2 regions of the Frigoribacterium sp. PhB107 genome follow, and region 2 is predicted to be linked to the other one. Evidence: predicted binding sites of a transcription regulator. Region 2 holds the regulator's gene; the other holds the start of a gene.
The links. The regulator HspR, encoded in region 2, represses chaperone genes until heat shock. The targets are predictions, from matches to a motif close to AAGTTGAGTCNNNNNGACTCAACTT.
Positions count from the first base shown of each region.

Region 1 (8,580 bases), 130 kb from region 2:
TGGTGCTCGTGCCGACCGGCGCGTGGATCAGCTCGGCGGTGCTCGACTTCATGCCCGGCCAAGAGCGGGCGTCGCGGGCCCTCGTCGGCGTCGGCGTGCTGGCCGTCGCGCCCGCCGCCCTCGCGGGCTTCGTCGACTGGGCCGCGTCGCACGAGCAGCAGAAGCGCACCGGCCTCGTGCACTCGGTCGCGAACCTCGTGGCGACGGGCCTCTACGGCGCCTCGTACCTCCAGCGGGTCCGGGGGAAGCAGGCGAGCGCCAAGCTGCTCGGCCTCGCGGGCCTCGGCGCAGTCGGCCTCGGCGGCTTCATCGGCGGACACCTCGCCTACCGCCAGGCCGTCGGCGCGAACCACGCGGAGGACGTGCCGCACCTCGTCAGCCCCGGCTGGCACGCCGTCACCCGGCTCGACGCCCTGCCCGAGGGCGAGCTCACCGGGCTCGAGCTCGACGGCCAGCCGCTCGTCGCCCTGCGGCGCGGCGACGAGGTCGAGGTGCTCTCGAGCGTCTGCAGCCACCTCTCGGGACCGCTCTCGCAGGGCGAGGTCGTGCTCGACGCGGGCCGCCCCGGCGAGGCCTGCGTGTCGTGCCCGTGGCACGACAGCGTCTTCTCGATGCGCACCGGCCAGGTCGTGCACGGTCCGGCCACGTCCCCGCAGCCCGTCTTCGAGACGCGCGTCGTCGACGGCGCCGTCGAGGTGCGGCTGCCGAACGCCGGCTGACCCGAGGAGGCGCCGCACCCGCTCCTGGGGCACCCGCAGGAGGCGCCGGCTCGGCCCACTAGGGCACCCGCAGGAGGCGCGTCAAGGGTCGGACGCGACCCCCGGCCGCTGATTCGGTGGAGCCATGAGACGACTGCACTACGCGGGCGGCTACATGCTGCTCGGCGACACCACCTGCAAGGCCGTGCTGCGGTACGCACGAGCGCTCGCCCGGTCCGGCACCTCCGACGTCGTGTCCGTCCCGGTCGTGACCGAGGGCGGCAGCCGCGCCTACGCCCACCTGCTGATCGGCCCGGCCAGCCAGATCTTCTCGACCCCCGTCGAGAACGGCACGGAGGAGCGAGAGGACGACGAGGTCATCCGCGAGCTCGAGGAGGCGACCCTGCGGCTCCAGCCCGGCCGCCCCTCCTGGCCGGAGGAGATGGCCGACATCCCCGACCTGGACTTCGACGGCTACGACTTCGACGCCGCCCACGACTCGGGCGCGGACGACGAGGACGAGCCGCAGCTGAGCGCCCACACGCACGGGTCGGAGGGGGCCTCGTAGGCTGCCCGTGCGCAGGTTGAGTCGCTTCCGCTCAACTTCGTACCGAGACGGGAATGCGACGGGGCCTCCTGCGTTGACTTGAGTCGTACGCACTCAAGTTCACCCAGGAGGTCCCGTGCCTGCACAGTTCGGCTCCGGCAGCAGCGACTCGTTCGACGAGTTCCTCGCCCGCCTCATGAACGGCGCCCGGTCGTCACAGCCCGGCCGTCCGGTCGACATCTCGCGGCTGCTCAGCAGCAGCGCCCACGGCGTCGTCACCCGCGCCGGCGAGTTCGCCACCAGCCACGGGCACGCCGAGGTCGACTCGCTGCACGTGCTCAGGGTGCTGCTCGACGAGTCGCCCGCCGCGGACGTGGTCCGCCACTCCGGCGCCGACCGCGACGCGCTGCTGCGCGCCGTCGACAGCCGCCTCCCCGGCCCCTCGTCGGACACCCCGAGCACCGCGTCGCTGACCCCGGCGGCCCAGCGCGTCCTGCTGCAGGCGGCGCAGGCCGCCCGAGCCTTCGGCTCGACCTACGTCGATCCCGAGCACCTCTTCTTCTCGCTCGTCGTCGACCAGCAGTCCGCCGCCGGCCAGCTCCTCGCCGCCGCGGGCGTCACCCCGCAGGCGCTCCAGGCGTTCGTGCGCGACGGGTCGCCGACCGGCGACGCCGCTGGCACGAGCGGCGCGAGCCACGCGGGCGGCACCCAGGCGAGCGCGCAGGCGACAGGCGAGGCAGGCGCGACCGGCGCCTCCTCGACGCCGACCCTCGACCAGTACGGCAGCGACCTCACGGCCCGCGCCCGCCGGGGCGAGATCGACCCCGTCATCGGCCGCGCGGACGAGATCGAGCAGGCCGTCGAGATCCTGCTGCGCCGCACGAAGAACAACCCCGTGCTGATCGGCGAGCCCGGCGTCGGCAAGACCGCGATCGTCGAGGGACTCGCCCAGCGCATCGTCGACGGCGACGTCCCCGAGCTGCTGCAGGGCAAGCGCGTCGTCGCCCTCGACCTGCCCGGCATGCTCAGCGGCACCCGCTACCGCGGCGACTTCGAGGAGCGCCTGACCACGGTCGTCGACGAGATCGCCGCGCACCGCGACGAGCTGATCGTGTTCCTCGACGAGATCCACACGGTCGTCGGGGCAGGAGGCGGCGGGGGCAGCGGCGACGGTGCGATGGGCGCGGGCGACATCCTCAAGCCCCGCCTCGCCCGGGGCGACCTGCACCTCGTGGGGGCGACCACGCTCAAGGAGTACCGCACCATCGAGAAGGACGCCGCCCTCGAGCGCCGCTTCCAGCCCGTGCAGGTGCCCGAGCCGGGCATCGACGACGCGGTCGCGATCCTCACCGGGCTGGCCCCGCGCTACGAAGCGCACCACGGCGTCACCTACAGCCCGGAGTCGCTGCGCGCGGCCGTCGAGCTGTCGGCACGCTACGTCAGCGACCGGTTCCTGCCCGACAAGGCGATCGACCTGATCGACCAGGCCGGCGCCCGTCGCCGGCTCCGTCTCGGCGGTGTCGCTCGCGTCGACGTCGCGGCGCTCCGGGCACAGCTCGCCGAGCTCGAGTCGTCCAAGCGCGCCGCGGTCGCCGCGGAGCGCTACGAGGAGGCCTCGCAGGTCCGCGACGAGCTCGAGGCCGTGCAGGCGCGCCTCGACGCCGCAGTCGGCGACCCCGACGTCGAGACCTCCCCGGAGGGGCCCGGCACCGAGATCACCGAGGCGGACGTCGCCGAGATGGTCTCCCGCGCCACCGGCATCCCCGCGTCGCGGCTCACCGAGGGCGACCGGGCGCGGCTCGCCCTGCTCGAGCAGGAGCTGCACGCGCGGGTCGTGGGCCAGGACGACGCGGTGACCTCGGTCGCCCGCGCCGTCCGCCGAAGCCGCACCGGCCTCGGCGACCCGCACCGCCCGACCGGGTCGTTCCTGTTCCTCGGGCCGACCGGCGTGGGCAAGACGGAGCTCGCCAAGGCGCTGGCGGAGTCCGTGTTCGGCGACGAGCAGGCCATGATCCGCTTCGACATGAGCGAGTTCGGCGAGCGGCACACCGTGAGCCGCCTGGTCGGGAGCCCTCCCGGGTACGTCGGCTACGACGAGGCCGGCCAGCTGACCGAGCGCGTCCGTCGGCACCCGTGGTCGGTGATCCTCTTCGACGAGATCGAGAAGGCGCACCCCGACGTCTTCACCCTGCTGCTGCAGGTGCTCGACGACGGGCGGCTCACCGACGGCCAGGGCCGGACCGTCGACTTCCGCAACACGGTCGTCGTGATGACGTCGAACCTCGGGTCGGAGTTCCTGGCGTCGCGCGGCGGCGCGCTCGGCTTCACGCCGGCCGGGCCGGTCGGGTCGGACGCCGCGGCCGGGAACGGCTTCGGGTCGGAGAAGGCGCTGCGCGACCGCGTCATGGGCAAGCTCCGCGAGGCGATGCGACCGGAGTTCCTCAACCGGATCGACGAGATCGTGCTGTTCCGCAAGCTCGACAGGGAGCAGCTGCGCGAGATCGTCGGGCTGCTGCTCGGCGCGACCGCCGGCCGGCTGGCTGCGCAGGGCGTCGTGCTCGACGTCGACGCGGCGGCGACGGACTGGATCGTCGACCGCGGCCACGAGCCCGAGTTCGGCGCGAGGCCGTTGCGGCGCACGATCCAGCGGGAGGTCGACGACCGCATCGCCGACCTGATGGTGACGGGCGCGGTCGCCGCAGGCGGACGCGTCGTGGTCCGCGTCGGCGACGACGGCGAGCTCGTCGCCCGGACGGACGAGCCGGCGGCGGCCGCAGCGCTCTAGGCGCTCGCGACTCGAGGAGGCGCGGTGTCGGCACGGCCGGCACCGCGCCTCCTGCGGAACAGGTCACGGATCGCGGGGCGGGCGTATCGTCGCCCCCATGAGCGACCACGACGACACCACACCGGACACCGCCCCCGACGGATCGACGAACGTCACCGACGAGCAGGCCGAGCACACCGAGCAGCTCGCCGACGGCTCGAAGGACGGCCTCGTCGACGACGACAAGGACTCGGACGCCGACAAGGCCTGAGCCCGCTCCCCGCGAGCCCCACGAGAGGCCCCGGTCCGACGTCCCGCAGCTGCGGGCGACGGGTCGGGGCCTCTCGTCACGCGCCGGCCGTCCCGGCGCCGCCCGACGCGTCCCGCGCGCCCGGCGGCTCGTCCCACCCCGTCTGCGGCGTCGTCGCGTCCTCGCGGAACACGTACTGCGAGATGCGCTTCCGCTCGTCGCTGACCCAGTCGATCGCCGGCCGCACGCGTTCCCGGGGGACGTGGCCGATCCGGTACACGGCCATCAGCTCGAGGTCGTCGGGCACCCGCAGCAGCTCGGAGACCTGCGCCCAGCGAGCGGGCGACTCCATCGGGAACGAGATGAACTGGATGCCGAGCCCGAGCGGCACGGTCGCCAGCCAGATGTTCTCGACCGCGGCCGCCATGCTGAACGTCGAGTAGAACGACGTCAGCGAGTCGGGCCGGTACGACGACCGGTCGAGCATCACGCCGAGCAGCAGCGGCGACCCGGCGACCAGGGCCCGGTTCTCCGCACCGAGCGTCTGCGGGACCCGCAGTGCGTTCATCAGCAGCTGGCCCCTCCTCGTGAAGACCTGCCCCGTGAACGGTCGCAGGGGCGCCGGCAGCTTGTCGAACAGCATCCCGTCCCGGTGCCGCGCCATCTCGGCCGCGCTGAAGCGGAAGAACGGCTTGTAGCGCTCGAAGAACGAGCCCGACGACATCGACTCGGTCATGCTCTCGCCGCTGATCCTGGCGATCTCGTCGATGGTCTCGCGCGCCTCGACCAGCACGAAGCGCCACGGTTGACTGTTCAGCTGGCTGGGCGCGCGGCCGGCGAGCTCCATCAGGAGGCGCTGGTCGGCGGCGCTCACGGGCTCGTCCGTGAAGTGGCCGTTGGTGGTGCGGCGGCGGCGGACGACCTCCGTGAAGTCCATCAGCGCACCCCACGGCTGAGCAGCCACGCGGCGACGTAGGCGGGCGCCGCGGCGAGCGCCGTCCGGGCGTGCGGCCCCGTGCGCGCCGAGATGCGCGTCAGCCGGGCGAACGGCGCCGCGACCGACAGCAGCGCCAGGGCGGCGGCGCGCTGCCGGGCAGCCGTCAGGGCGACGACCGCCGCGGACGAGGAGGCGGCGGTCAGCACGAACAGGACGTGGTGCACCCAGCGGGCCCGGTCGGTGCGCAGCACCCCGCGCCGCACGCCGAGGCCCACGCCGCAGGTCAGGAGGTAGGCGGACGCGGCGACGGCCAGGGCGGGCACGCCGGAGGGCGTCGGCGGTGAGGCGACGGACATGGCTGCCATCGAAGCAGCGGCGCCGGGGGCGTCCCCGTGCGGTCGGGGGACATCCCGGACCGGCAGGCATGAGACCGGGCGCACCGGGTAGGGGACGGCAGCACCGTCCGCACCTCCGTCCCCCACCGAAGGAGCCCCCGTGGCGAAGTCCCTCTCGCTCATGATCGCCGTCGTCGTCGGCGGACACGGCCTGATCGGCCTCTTCATCGAAGGCGAGCACATGCTCGGCATCTTCACCGTCGACATCGTGCTCGACGTGATCTACCTCGGCACGGCGCTGCTGCTCGTCGCGGTCGCCGTGCTCGACCTCTCGGCCCTGACGATCAGGATCATCGTGGGCTTCGTCGCCGTCTCGTACTTGGCGCTGCTGCTCGCGGGCCTCGCCGACCGGCAGCTCGCGGGCGCGGCGCCGACGGGACTGACGCTGATGGACGACGTGCTCTTCGCCGGCCTCGCCGCCGCCTGCGCGGTGACCGCCCTGCAGCCCCGGCCGGAGCTGCCGCTCTGGGCCGACGACGCGTCCCACGGGCACCCCCTGTCGAAGCTCTAGACCAGCCCGCGGGCGTGCCGCAGGCTGGCCGGCCCGGCTCGCGAACCTGGGAATCCGTCCCCCGACGCCGTGGAGGCCGCGCGAAAGTAGCAGCACTGCCCGGCCCGGTCCAGGGGGGTGCCGAGGTCCCCGCCCGGTGGCAGCGTCGCCCTCGTCGACGACGGCGGCCAAGCAACGAGCCGCTCCGCCTCAGCTGGGACGAGGACGACGTGAGCACCATCACGACCGCAGGACGCAGCACCACCACCGACAGCCCGACGACCACGACCGGCACGAGCACCGCGCCCGGCGCCGGCCCTGCCGCCTCGCCGCGCAGGCCCACCTCGAGCGCCCACCGCGCCTCCTCGGCACGGTCCCCTCGGGAGGAGGGACGTCGCCTCGAGACGCTCGCCGCCTACCGTCGCGCGGGCCGCGCGTCGCCGCACGAGGTCGGACCCGCCCGCCGCCGTCTGGTCGCCCAGGTCGTCGAGCAGCACCTCGACGTCGCCGACGCGGTCGCCCGGCGCTACGCCTCCGCAGGCGACGAGTGGGCCGACATCCGCCAGGTGGCCTGCCTCGGCCTGCTCAAGGCGGCGCTGCGGTTCGACCACGAGAAGGGCGACGACTTCGTCGCGTTCGCCGGGCCGACCGTGTCCGGCGAGGTCAAGCGGCACCTGCGCGACGCGACCTGGGCCGTGCGTCCGCCCCGCCGCCTGCAGGAGCTGTCGGTCGCCCTCGCCGCCGTCCGCGGCCCGCTGACGCACCACCTGGGCCACGAGCCGTCCGCCGAGGAGCTCGCCCTGCGGCTCGGCGAGCCCGTCGCCGAGGTCCGCCTCGCGCTGCGCGCCCGGCTCGACCGCACCGCCGCCTCGCTCGACCTCCCGATCGGGACCGCCGAGGGCACGAGCCTCGGCGACACGATCGCCGCCGCCGACGAGCACGAGGCGACGGAGGTGCGGTGCGAGCTGCAGAGGGCGATCGCGCAGCTTCCCGATCGAGACCGGCTGCTCGTCCGGCTGCGCTTCGTCGACGAGCTCTCGCAGGCCGAGATCGGCCGCGTGCTCGGCGTGACCCAGATGCAGGTGTCGCGGCTGCTCGCGAAGGTGCTGGGGCGCCTCCGGGGGCTGCTCTCGGTCGACGAGGTCAGGAGCCGGGCCGACTAGGCGGCGTCGTCGAGGCACGGGACCCGGTCGTCCGGCGGGCGGTGTCGTCCACCATGCGACCGGGGGGTCGTGAGCCTCGCCGAGATCCCCGCCTCCACTATCGTGACGCTTGCCGGGACCCACCGGCCCCCCTTCACCCAGACCCCGTGAGGACACCCCTTGGGAACGTTCACCTATGGCCCGACATCGATCGACGTCACGCTCGACGACCGGTTGCTCGCCCATCTCCGCAGCGTCGTCGTCACCAAGCTGCGACGCGGCGAGTGCTTCCTGTTCACCTGGACCGACGACACGGGGCCCGAGCCCGTCGAGGAGTCCCTCTGGATGCACCCGGCGGTGGCCATGCGGTTCCGGGTCGAGAAGGCCGCCGCGGAGTCCATGAACCAGGACTGGCTGGCAGTCCTGATGCACGCCGCCAACAGCGGCTTCGGACTCACCACGAGGCCCGAGCCGGTGCCGGCCCCCGGCTCCCGCCCCGGGGACGCAGCGAAGCATGGCTGACGCCGGACACGACGCCGACATCGCGTCCGTGTTCGTCGAGCTGGTCGAGGCCCTCCGCTCCGGCCGCGAGCTCGTCGACGCGCTCGACCTCCTCGTCCGGGCGTGCACGGACCACACGGGCGCCGTCGAGGCCGCCGTGATCCTCCGTGCCGACGACCGCACCTACCGTGCGGTCGCCTCGACCCACGAACGCACCCTCGACGTCGAGGAGGCCCAGCTCGGCGTCGAGGGCGGACCCTGCATCGAGAGCATCGCGCGCGGCGAGCTGCTCGCCGTCCCCGACGTCCGCACCGTCCACGACAGGTGGCCGGAGTTCACCGAGACCGCCCTCTCAGCAGGGCTCCGGGGCGCCCTGGCCCTGCCCCTCGAGGTCGACGGGACGGCGGTGGGAGGCGTCAACGTCTTCTTGGCCGAGCCCGGAGAGCTCAGCGAGTCCGAGGTGTCGCTGATCACCTCGATGGTCCGGGTCGTCGGCACCGGCCTCAGCCAGCGACGGCAGAACGACGAGCAGACCGCCCTCGCGGACCAGCTGGCCTACGCCCTCGAGAGCCGGGTCGTGATCGAGCAGGCCAAGGGATACCTTTCCTACGAGCGCAGCACGACCGTCACCTCGGCGTTCTCCCTGCTCAGGAGCCACGCACGGTCGCACCAGCTGCCGCTCCGCGACGTCGCGCAGGGCGTCGTCGACCGCCGGCTCGTCCTGTAGCTCGGACGTCGAGAGGCAGGACCCCGTTGTCAAGGGGATGCCCGCGTCGCCTCCCGTGGCGTAGGACGGTGGTCCGACGAGGAAGGACCACCATGCCGATCCCGAAGAAGTCGTGCCCGCACTGCGGCG
Region 1 covers NZ_RJKU01000003.1:74,378-82,957, reverse strand. The annotation lists gene EDF18_RS13920 (Rieske (2Fe-2S) protein) at 1-719, shown strand, start outside; gene EDF18_RS13915 (hypothetical protein) at 844-1,266, shown strand; gene EDF18_RS13910 (ATP-dependent Clp protease ATP-binding subunit) at 1,382-4,030, shown strand; gene EDF18_RS16390 (hypothetical protein) at 4,128-4,280, shown strand; gene EDF18_RS13905 (nitroreductase family protein) at 4,357-5,196, opposite strand; gene EDF18_RS13900 (hypothetical protein) at 5,196-5,552, opposite strand; gene EDF18_RS13895 (hypothetical protein) at 5,692-6,102, shown strand; gene EDF18_RS13890 (sigma-70 family RNA polymerase sigma factor) at 6,312-7,244, shown strand; gene EDF18_RS13885 (ATP-dependent DNA ligase) at 7,404-7,745, shown strand; gene EDF18_RS13880 (GAF and ANTAR domain-containing protein) at 7,738-8,451, shown strand; gene EDF18_RS16385 (hypothetical protein) at 8,544-8,580, shown strand, end outside.
Region 1: EDF18_RS13910 (ATP-dependent Clp protease ATP-binding subunit) is a predicted target of HspR. The motif match lies at 1,342-1,366, and genes of this name have one in related genera.

Region 2 (8,580 bases):
AGGGGCCCGCCGCCTCCCCCATTCCCCGGCGGTCGCTCCCGAGCGACGGCACAGAGACAAGAGAGGAGGTGCCGGATGGCCAGCCAGGACTGGTTCGACAAGGACTTCTACGCCGTTCTCGGTGTCTCCAAGGACGTCACGGCGGCAGAGCTCAAGAAGGTCTACCGCAAGCTCGCCCGCAAGTACCACCCCGACTCCAACCCCGGCGACGCGGCCGCGGAGGCGAAGTTCAAGGAGGTGAGCGAGGCCAACTCGGTGCTCTCCGACCCCGAGCAGCGCCGCGAGTACGACCAGATCCGGGCCATGGGCTCGGGCGCGCGCTTCACCGCAGGCAGCGGTGGCCCCGGCGGCGGCGGGGGCGGCTTCGAGGACGTCTTCGGCGGCATGTTCGGCGGCGGGCAGCCCGGCGGCGCTCGCCCGCAGTACCGCCAGCAGGGCGGCGGCGGCTTCGACGACATCTTCGGCGGCATGTTCGGCGGCGGCGGCTTCGGCCAGACGAGCGGCGGCTTCCGCGGCTACGGCGGTCCGCAGAAGGGCCGCGACATGACGGCCACGACGACGCTCGACTTCCAGACGGCCGTCGTCGGCGAGACGATCTCGCTGCAGGGCGCGAACGGCCGTCCGATGAAGGTCCGCATCCCGGCGGGCGTGCACGACGGCCAGAAGATCCGGCTGCGCGGCAAGGGCGAGCCCAGCCCCGACGGCGGCGAGGGCGGCGACATGGTCCTCACCATCGCCGTGCGCAAACACCCGGTGTTCGAGCTCGACGGCCAGAACCTGCGGCTCGACGTGCCGGTGACGTTCGCCGAGGCCGCGCTCGGCGCGACCATCGAGGTCCCGACGCTGGGCGGCGACCCCGTGCGGCTGCGGGTCGCGCCCGGCACCCCGTCCGGCCGCGTGCTGCGCGTCAAGGGACGCGGCGTCGTCACCAAGTCGGGCACCGGTGACCTGCTCGCCACCGTCCAGGTGGCCGTGCCGTCGCACCTCAGCGACAAGGCGAAGGAGGCGGTCGAGGCGCTGGCCGCGGCCCTCCCGGCCGAGAACCCCCGCGACGACCTCATCGTCAGGGCCCGCGCGCAGGCGTGACGACCATGGACGAGAACTCGCCGCTCTTCGCCATCGCGACCGCCGCCGAGCTCGCGGGCATGCACGCCCAGACGCTGCGGCAGTACGACCGGCTCGGCCTCGTCGTCCCGCAGCGGACGGCGGGCAAGTCGCGTCGCTACTCGATGCGCGACGTCGTCCAGCTGCGCGAGATCGGCCGGCTGGGCGGCGAGGGAGTGTCACTCGAGGGCATCAAGCGGATCCTCGAGCTCGAGAACCAGGTCACGTCGCTGCAGTCGCGCGTGCGCGAGCTGGAGCGGGCCCTGGCCGACGAGCTGGTCAACCGGCCCGGCGCGCGGGTCTTCGCGGCCGGCGAGAGCGGCGTCGTGCCGCTGCGGCAGGGCATGCGCCCCCGGCGGCAGACGGCCGTGGTGGTCTGGCGACCCGAGCGCTGACGCGGGTCCGACGGCCGCCGCTCGCTGCGGGCCCGCCGTCGTCGTGGACGGTGCACCCCGGAGTGGACGATGCACCCCGTCGTTCGGGGGTGCACCGTCCACTCCGGGGTGTCTCGCCCCGCGTGCCCGGTAGCCTCGTGGCGTGATCGACTTCGACCAGCTCCGCCGGTGGCCCGACGTCGAGGCCCCCGACCTGGTCGCGCACGACGCGACCGACCGCCTCCTGCTCGACGAGGCCGCGTCGCGGCTGTCCGCAGGGTCCGAGGTCGTCGTGGTCGGCGACCGGTACGGAGCCCTGACCCTGGGCGCGGTCGCAGGAGGCGCCTCCTCGGTCCGCGTGCACCAGGACTCGCTCTCGGGCGAGCGCGCCCTCGCGGCCAACGCGGCCAGGCTCGCCTTGCCGCTCGACTCCGTCGTGCAGCACGACCTCGACCCCGCGCTCGTCGTCGGGGCGCGGTTCGTGCTCGTGCAGCTGCCCCGCTCGCTCGACGCGCTCGACGAGGTCGCGGCCCTCGTGGCGGCCCACGCCGCCCCGGACGTGGTCGTGCTCGCGGGGGGCCGCCTCAAGCACATGACCCGCGCCATGAACGAGGTGCTCGGCCGCCACTTCGGCCAGGTGTCCGCGGGGCTGGCCCGGCAGAAGTCGAGGCTGTTGACGGCCTCGGTGCCGCGTCCGGGCGGCTCGGCGCCGTGGCCGCGGTCGCAGCGGCACGCCGACCTCGGCCTGACCGTGGTCGCCCACGGCGCCGCGTTCGCCGGGACGGGGGTCGACATCGGCACCCGGCAGCTGCTCGCCCTCGTCGACCGGATGCCCGAGGCCGCGTCGGTCGTCGACCTGGGCTGCGGCACCGGGCTGCTCGCGGCGGCCTACGCGCGCCGGGCACCGGGAGCGCGGGTCGTCGCGACCGACCAGTCGGCCGCGGCGGTCGCCTCCGCCCGGGCGACGATCGCCGCCGCCGGCCTGGCCGACCAGGTGGAGGTGCGGCGCGCGGACGCGGGCGACTCGCTGCCCGAGGGCGGCGACGACCTGGTGCTGCTCAACCCGCCGTTCCACGTCGGCGCAGCGGTGCACACCGCCATCGCGCAGAAGCTGTTCGACGCCGCGGCGCGGCTGCTCCACCCCGGGGGCGAGCTCTGGACGGTCTACAACTCGTCGCTGTCGTACCGCGGCGCCCTCGAGCGCACGGTGGGGACGACGCGGCAGGTCTCGCGGTCGCCGAAGTTCACGGTGACCGCGAGCACGCGGCGCTGACGACCTGACGATCGACGGCCTGGCGGCGGGACGGCCTGGGGCGGCTCAGGCCGTCCTGCCGCGTCAGGCGGGCTCGTCGAGGCGCAGCGATGCGTCGAGGTAGGCGAGGAGCGCCAGGGCGTAGGCCGTCTCGGCGTCGTCCGCCACGTGGTGCTCGTGCTCGTCTGCCGTCGACCGCGGGCGGAGCAGCACCGTCCAGCCGAGGTGCTCGTCGTCCTCGGTCTCGTGGGTCAGCGAGACGAACGCCGGGCCGAGCAGCGTCCGCAGCTGGTCCTCGCGCGGCAGCCAGAGCGCCGCGTCGGCCGAGACCGAGTCGAGCGCCCACTCGGTCGTGCCGTTGAAGCCGAGCTCGGTGCCGGTCGGGTAGTGGTGCGCCTCGATGGTCATGTCGCTCAGCGTGAAGACGTCGGGCGCCTCGTCGGCGTCGGCGAGGTGCTCGACGACGAAGCGGTCCCCGGACGCGGGGCGCCAGCGGAGCCCGGCGGAGCGGAGGCGGCGGGCGAGGTCGACGGTGATCATCGGCTCATCCTGCCTCAGCGGGCTGTGACGGTGTTGCCCGTGCCGTCGGTGTTGACCACGGGGTCGGAGTCGCTGCCGTGCACGACCTCGTTGTCGACGCCCTCGACGTCGACCTGCGCGACCGTCTCGACCTCGACGTGGTTGCCGGAGCCCATGACGACGACGACCCGGGCCGGGCCGCTGTGCAGCGTCCCGTCCACGCCCGCGACGACGACCGTGTCGCAGCCGCCGGGCAGCGACTTCTCGCTCGGGTCGTCGTCGTGGAAGGTCATCCAGGCGAAGCCGTCGACGCAGGCGTCCGTGGTGGCGTCGGAGACGAACGGTGCGGCTGTCCGGTCGCCCGTGGAGGTCGGAGGGGTTGTCGACGCGGCGGCGGTGGTGCTCGACGACGTCGGGGGCTCGACCGCTGCGCAGCCGGCGAGGACGGCGAGGGCCGCCGCCACGGCCGCCGACGACACGAGGGCGGCCGGGCGGAAGGCGGGGTGGATGCGTCCCACGGCGTCGCCCGCTGCCTAGGCCGCCGGGGCGACGGTGTTGCGCTCGCCCGCGTCCTCGACCGTGGGGGCGGCGCCGCCGTGGGTGACCACGTCGTCGTCGCCGGCCAGGCGGACCGTGGTGACCTGGTCGACGGACACGGTGACGCCGGTGCCCTCGACGACGAGCGTGCCCACGGTGCCGAGCTCGACCGTGCCTCCCGAGCCGACGACCGAGACGAGGTCGCAGTCGGAGTCGACCACGGCGACGGGGGAGTCTGCCTCGATCGTGGCCTCGGCCTCAGGGCCGGAGTCGGTCTCGAGCGCGGCGTCCGGGCCGGTGCCGGTGTCCACGAGCATGAAGCCGTCGGTGCAGGTGCCGGTCTCGGCGGCGGCCGCCCGGGGCGTGTCGGTGGGCGAGGGCGCGGCGTCGTCGGGGCCGGTCGTGGCGGTGCAGCCGGCGAGCACCGCCAGGCCGGTGACGGCGAGGGCGAGGGTCGCTGCTGCGGGGCGGCGCCGTGCCGCGCGGGCGGTCATCGGCCGGTCACCGTGTTGCCGGTGGTGCCGGCGTCGTTGACGACGGGCGCGTCACCAGTGTGGCTGAGCGTGTTGCCGTCGCCGGCGAAGTCGATCGTGCCGACGGCGTCGGCGGTGACGGTGATGCCCGTGCCCTCGACGACGACGTGCTCGACGTCGGCGAGCGTGACGGTGCCGTCGCTGCCGATCACGTTCACGCTGTCGCAGGCCTCGGTGAAGACGACGTCGGTGGTCTCGTCGTCGAGCACGACGGAGGCATTGCCGTCGACGCAGGTCTCGGTGACGAAGGGGCTGGTGGTCGACTCGGCGAGCGGGGTGCTCGAGCCTGTCGCGTCGGGGGTGCCGTCGGTGCTGGCTGCGTTCGTGCAGCCGGCGACGCCGGTGAGCAGGACGGCGCCGAGCAGGGCGGAGAGGGTGGCGGTGCGGAGGCGGGGCGCGTGCATGGTGGAGCCTTTCGGGGTCTGGGGCGGCGCGGTGGGGGCCGGGCCCGGGGAGGCATGTCGTCTCCCCGGGCCCGGCTGTGGTGCAGGTGGTGCGGTGGTGCTGCTGGCGCTAGTTGCCGCTGTGGTTCCAGGCGAAGCCGGTGATGGAGTCGCTCTGGCCGTTGCGGGCCTTCTGGTCGATGTTCAGGACGTAGTCGTGGGTGGGGCCCCAGACTCGGGTGAACGACCAGTGGCCGTCGGCGTCGGCCTCGACCGTGCGGTAGGTCGTGTCGCTCTTGGCGGAGCGGATCGAGACCGTGGCGAACGGCGTCGCGGTGCCCTCGAAGCGGGCGGCCACGCCGGTGTCGTAGGTGTCGCCGACCGCGGGGCTGGTGAGGACGAGCGGCGCGAAGACGGGTGCCTTGACGTTGACCGTGGTGGTGCTGGTGGTCTTGTCGGGGTTCGTCTGCGTGACCTGGACGGCGTAGTCGTTCGAGGGGCCCCAGTTGCGCTCGGGCAGCGCCCAGGTGCCGTCGGGCTTCACGGTCGCGCGGCCCATGGGCACGTTCCAGCCGTTGGTGGCGTTGACGGCCTCGACGGTGGCGCCGGGGGTGCCGGTGCCGGTGAGGACGTTCAGGCCGGGACGGTACGTGGCGCCGTCGGTGATGCTGGTGACGTCGACGGGCACGTTGACGACCGCGGTGGCGAGGTGCAGGGCGGTGCGCTGGGTGTCGGTGCCCTTGGCGGCGACGAACGCGATGTCGTACCCGGCGCTCGTCGGGCCGAGGTAGCGGTCGAAGGCCCAGGTGCCGGCGAGGCCGGCCGTGGCGCGGCCCATGGGGGTGGACCACTGGTTCGTGGCCGTGACGACGGTGCCGGGCATCGCGGTGCCGGTGAAGGTGGTGGTGCCCACGGTGTAGGTGCTGTCGTTCACGGGGCTGGTGACCTCGAAGCCGAGGGCTCCCGCGTAGTTCAGCTTGAGAGACACCGTCTGGGGGTCGCCGACCGGGGGCGTGGCGGTGAAGGTGAGGTCGTAGCCGGCAGCGGTGGGGCCGAGGATGCGGTTGAACGACCAGGTGCCGTCGGTCGCCGTCGCCGTGCCCATCGGGGTGCCCCACTGGTTCGTGGCGCGGATCGTCGAGCCGACCGGGGCGGTGCCGCGGAAGGTGGTCATGCCCTCGGCGTAGGTCTGGCCGTCGACGTGGCTCGTGACGGCGAGGGGCAGCTCGGCCGCGACCCGGGTCAGGGTGTGGGTGAGGGTGCTGACCTCGCCGCCCGCGTCCTGGGTGACGGTGAGGTCGCTGACGCCCATGCCGAGGCCGCGCGTCGGGGTGATCGTCCAGTCGCCGTCGACGACGGTGGTGGTGCCGATCGCGGTCGCGCCGTAGCCGATGGTGACGCTGGCACCGTCCTGGCCGTGGCCGGTGAAGACGGGGCGGCTGGTGGTGACGGTCGAGCCGCTCTCGGGGGTCTCGACGGTCAGGGGCTTGAAGGTCTCGGCCTCGGGGTTGATCGTGATCGTCGAGGTGGTGACGTTGCCGCCCTTGCCGGTCTGGGTGACCTCGAGGACGTGCTTGCGGGCGTCGAGGTCGGAGGTGGCGAGGTTCCAGGTGCCGTTGACGAGCACGTCCCCGCTGCCGATGACCGTGGCGTGGCCCTGCTCGCGGACCAGGAGCTGTGCGCGGGGCTCGCCGGTGCCGCGCATGGCGAGGGGCCCGCCGTCGTGGGCGGCGTCGGGGACGGGGCGGGTGACCTCGACCGCGGCACCGTAGGCGATGCTCTGGCTGATGTCGCCGTTGCGTTCGTGGTCGATCAGCTGGTGGATGGTCACGGGGTAGGCGCCGCCGAGGTTCGGGGCGGTGACCTCGAGGCTCCAGGTGCCGTCGATCGGGGAGGCGGGGGCCCGGTCGATCTCGGTGCCGGTGGCGTCCTCGACCACGACGGTGGCGCCGGGGTGGGCGCTGCCGGAGAGGACGGCCTTCTTCGTCACGTCGGGGTCGAACGTCACGGTCGCGTCCACGGGATCCACGGCCAGGTCGATCTCGACCCTCGCATCGTCGGTCTTCGTACCGTCTTCGTACTGCTCAAGGATCGTCGTGTTCATGCCGAGTGTCAGCCCGGATACGGTCGCGGACCAGTTGCCGTCGCCGTCGACGTCGGCCGGCTGGTCGTCGTTGATGATGACCGTCGAGCCCGGCACGGCCGTGCCGGAGATCTGCGCCGTGCGTGCGGCGAGATCGACCGAGACGACGTCCGCGTAGAACAATTCCCGCGCGGCGGCGAACCGGACCTTCGCCGGCGTCCCTGTCGAGTTGAGGTACAGGCGACCATCGGCGTCCGGGGTCTCTTGCGTCAGCTTCTTGTCCGTTCCGGCTACCTGCATTGAACCGTCCCGCGGAAATTCCCATTTCTGTCCAGCGTCGTTCGCATTGCACCTCAACTGGTAGAGGGTGCTGAAGCCGCCGTACAGACATAGTCCCGGGAACTTGTCCATCGTGATCACCTTGTTGATCGGGTCGTAAGTGTAAGTCGCACCGACCGCTCGGGCATCGGCTTCAGCCAGCGCTACCGTGTCGTACACCTTTGAGGAGTTCCCGTAGGCATTGGGGGCTTGGGTGCCTACCGCGCCGGCCTTGCCGCCGGCCAGTGTCATGGAGATCGTGCTCGACGCCGCGAGTCGCGTCGCCGTGGACGAGGGGTCCGGGGCAGCGGCGGACGCCGCCGCGGGGCCGAAGCTGAGGCCGGTGAGGATCGTGGCTGCTGCCAAGCCGATCGCTCCCGCCCTGGTGAGGGTCTTCTTCATGTGTGCGTGGTTCCTTCGAACGATGTCGGGCCCGAAATGGGTATGCGAAATATTAGACACACGAGGGCGGTGTCTACAACCTGACGAGTGCTATGCCTTGCGCATCGACGCGGGCAGCGTAAAGTTGAGCCAGATCAACTCAAGTTCGAGAAAGGCACACCCGTGGCGAACATGCAGGGCGCTCCCGCCTCCACCGAGAAGCAGAAGAGCGCGCTCGAGAAGTACGGCGTCGACCTCACGGCGATCGCCCGCAGCGGCAAGCTCGACCCGGTGATCGGGCGCGACGCCGAGATCCGGCGCATCAGCCAGGTGCTCACCCGCCGCACCAAGAACAACCCCGTGCTGATCGGCGAGCCCGGCGTCGGCAAGACGGCCGTCGTCGAGGGCCTCGCCCAGCGCATCGTCGAGGGCGACGTCGCCGACTCCCTCAAGGAGAAGCGGCTGATCAGCCTCGACCTCGCCGCCCTCGTCGCCGGCGCGAAGTACCGCGGCGAGTTCGAGGAACGCCTCAAGGACGTCCTCAAGGAGATCACCCAGAGCGACGGCCAGGTCATCACCTTCATCGACGAGCTGCACACCCTCATGGGCGCAGGCGGCGGCGAGGGCTCGGTCGCCGCCTCCAACATGCTCAAGCCGATGCTCGCCCGCGGCGAGCTGCGGCTGATCGGCGCGACGACGCTCGACGAGTACCGCCAGTACATCGAGAAGGACGCCGCCCTCGAGCGCCGGTTCCAGCAGGTCTATGTCGGAGAGCCGACCGTGGAGGACACGGTCGCGATCCTCCGGGGCCTCAAGGAGAGGTACGAGGCTCATCACGGCGTCACCATCACCGACGGCGCCCTCGTGGCTGCCGCCTCCTTGTCGAACCGGTACATCCCGAGCCGCCAGCTGCCCGACAAGGCCATCGACCTGGTCGACGAGGCAGGCTCGCGCCTCAAGATGGAGATCGACTCGTCGCCGGTCGAGCTCGACCAGCTCTACCGCGGCCTCGTCCGCCTGCAGATCGAAGAGCTCGCGCTCAAGAAGGAGAAGGACGACGCGTCGCTCGCGCGGCTCGCGACCCTCCGCGAGACGA
Region 2 covers NZ_RJKU01000003.1:203,110-211,689, forward strand. The annotation lists gene EDF18_RS14495 (DnaJ C-terminal domain-containing protein) at 76-1,086, shown strand; gene EDF18_RS14500 (heat shock protein transcriptional repressor HspR) at 1,092-1,499, shown strand; gene EDF18_RS14505 (class I SAM-dependent methyltransferase) at 1,642-2,751, shown strand; gene EDF18_RS14510 (pilus assembly protein CpaE) at 2,815-3,270, opposite strand; gene EDF18_RS14515 (DUF3060 domain-containing protein) at 3,285-3,767, opposite strand; gene EDF18_RS14520 (DUF3060 domain-containing protein) at 3,783-4,280, opposite strand; gene EDF18_RS14525 (DUF3060 domain-containing protein) at 4,277-4,723, opposite strand; gene EDF18_RS14530 (hypothetical protein) at 4,833-7,505, opposite strand; gene EDF18_RS14535 (ATP-dependent Clp protease ATP-binding subunit) at 7,668-8,580, shown strand, end outside.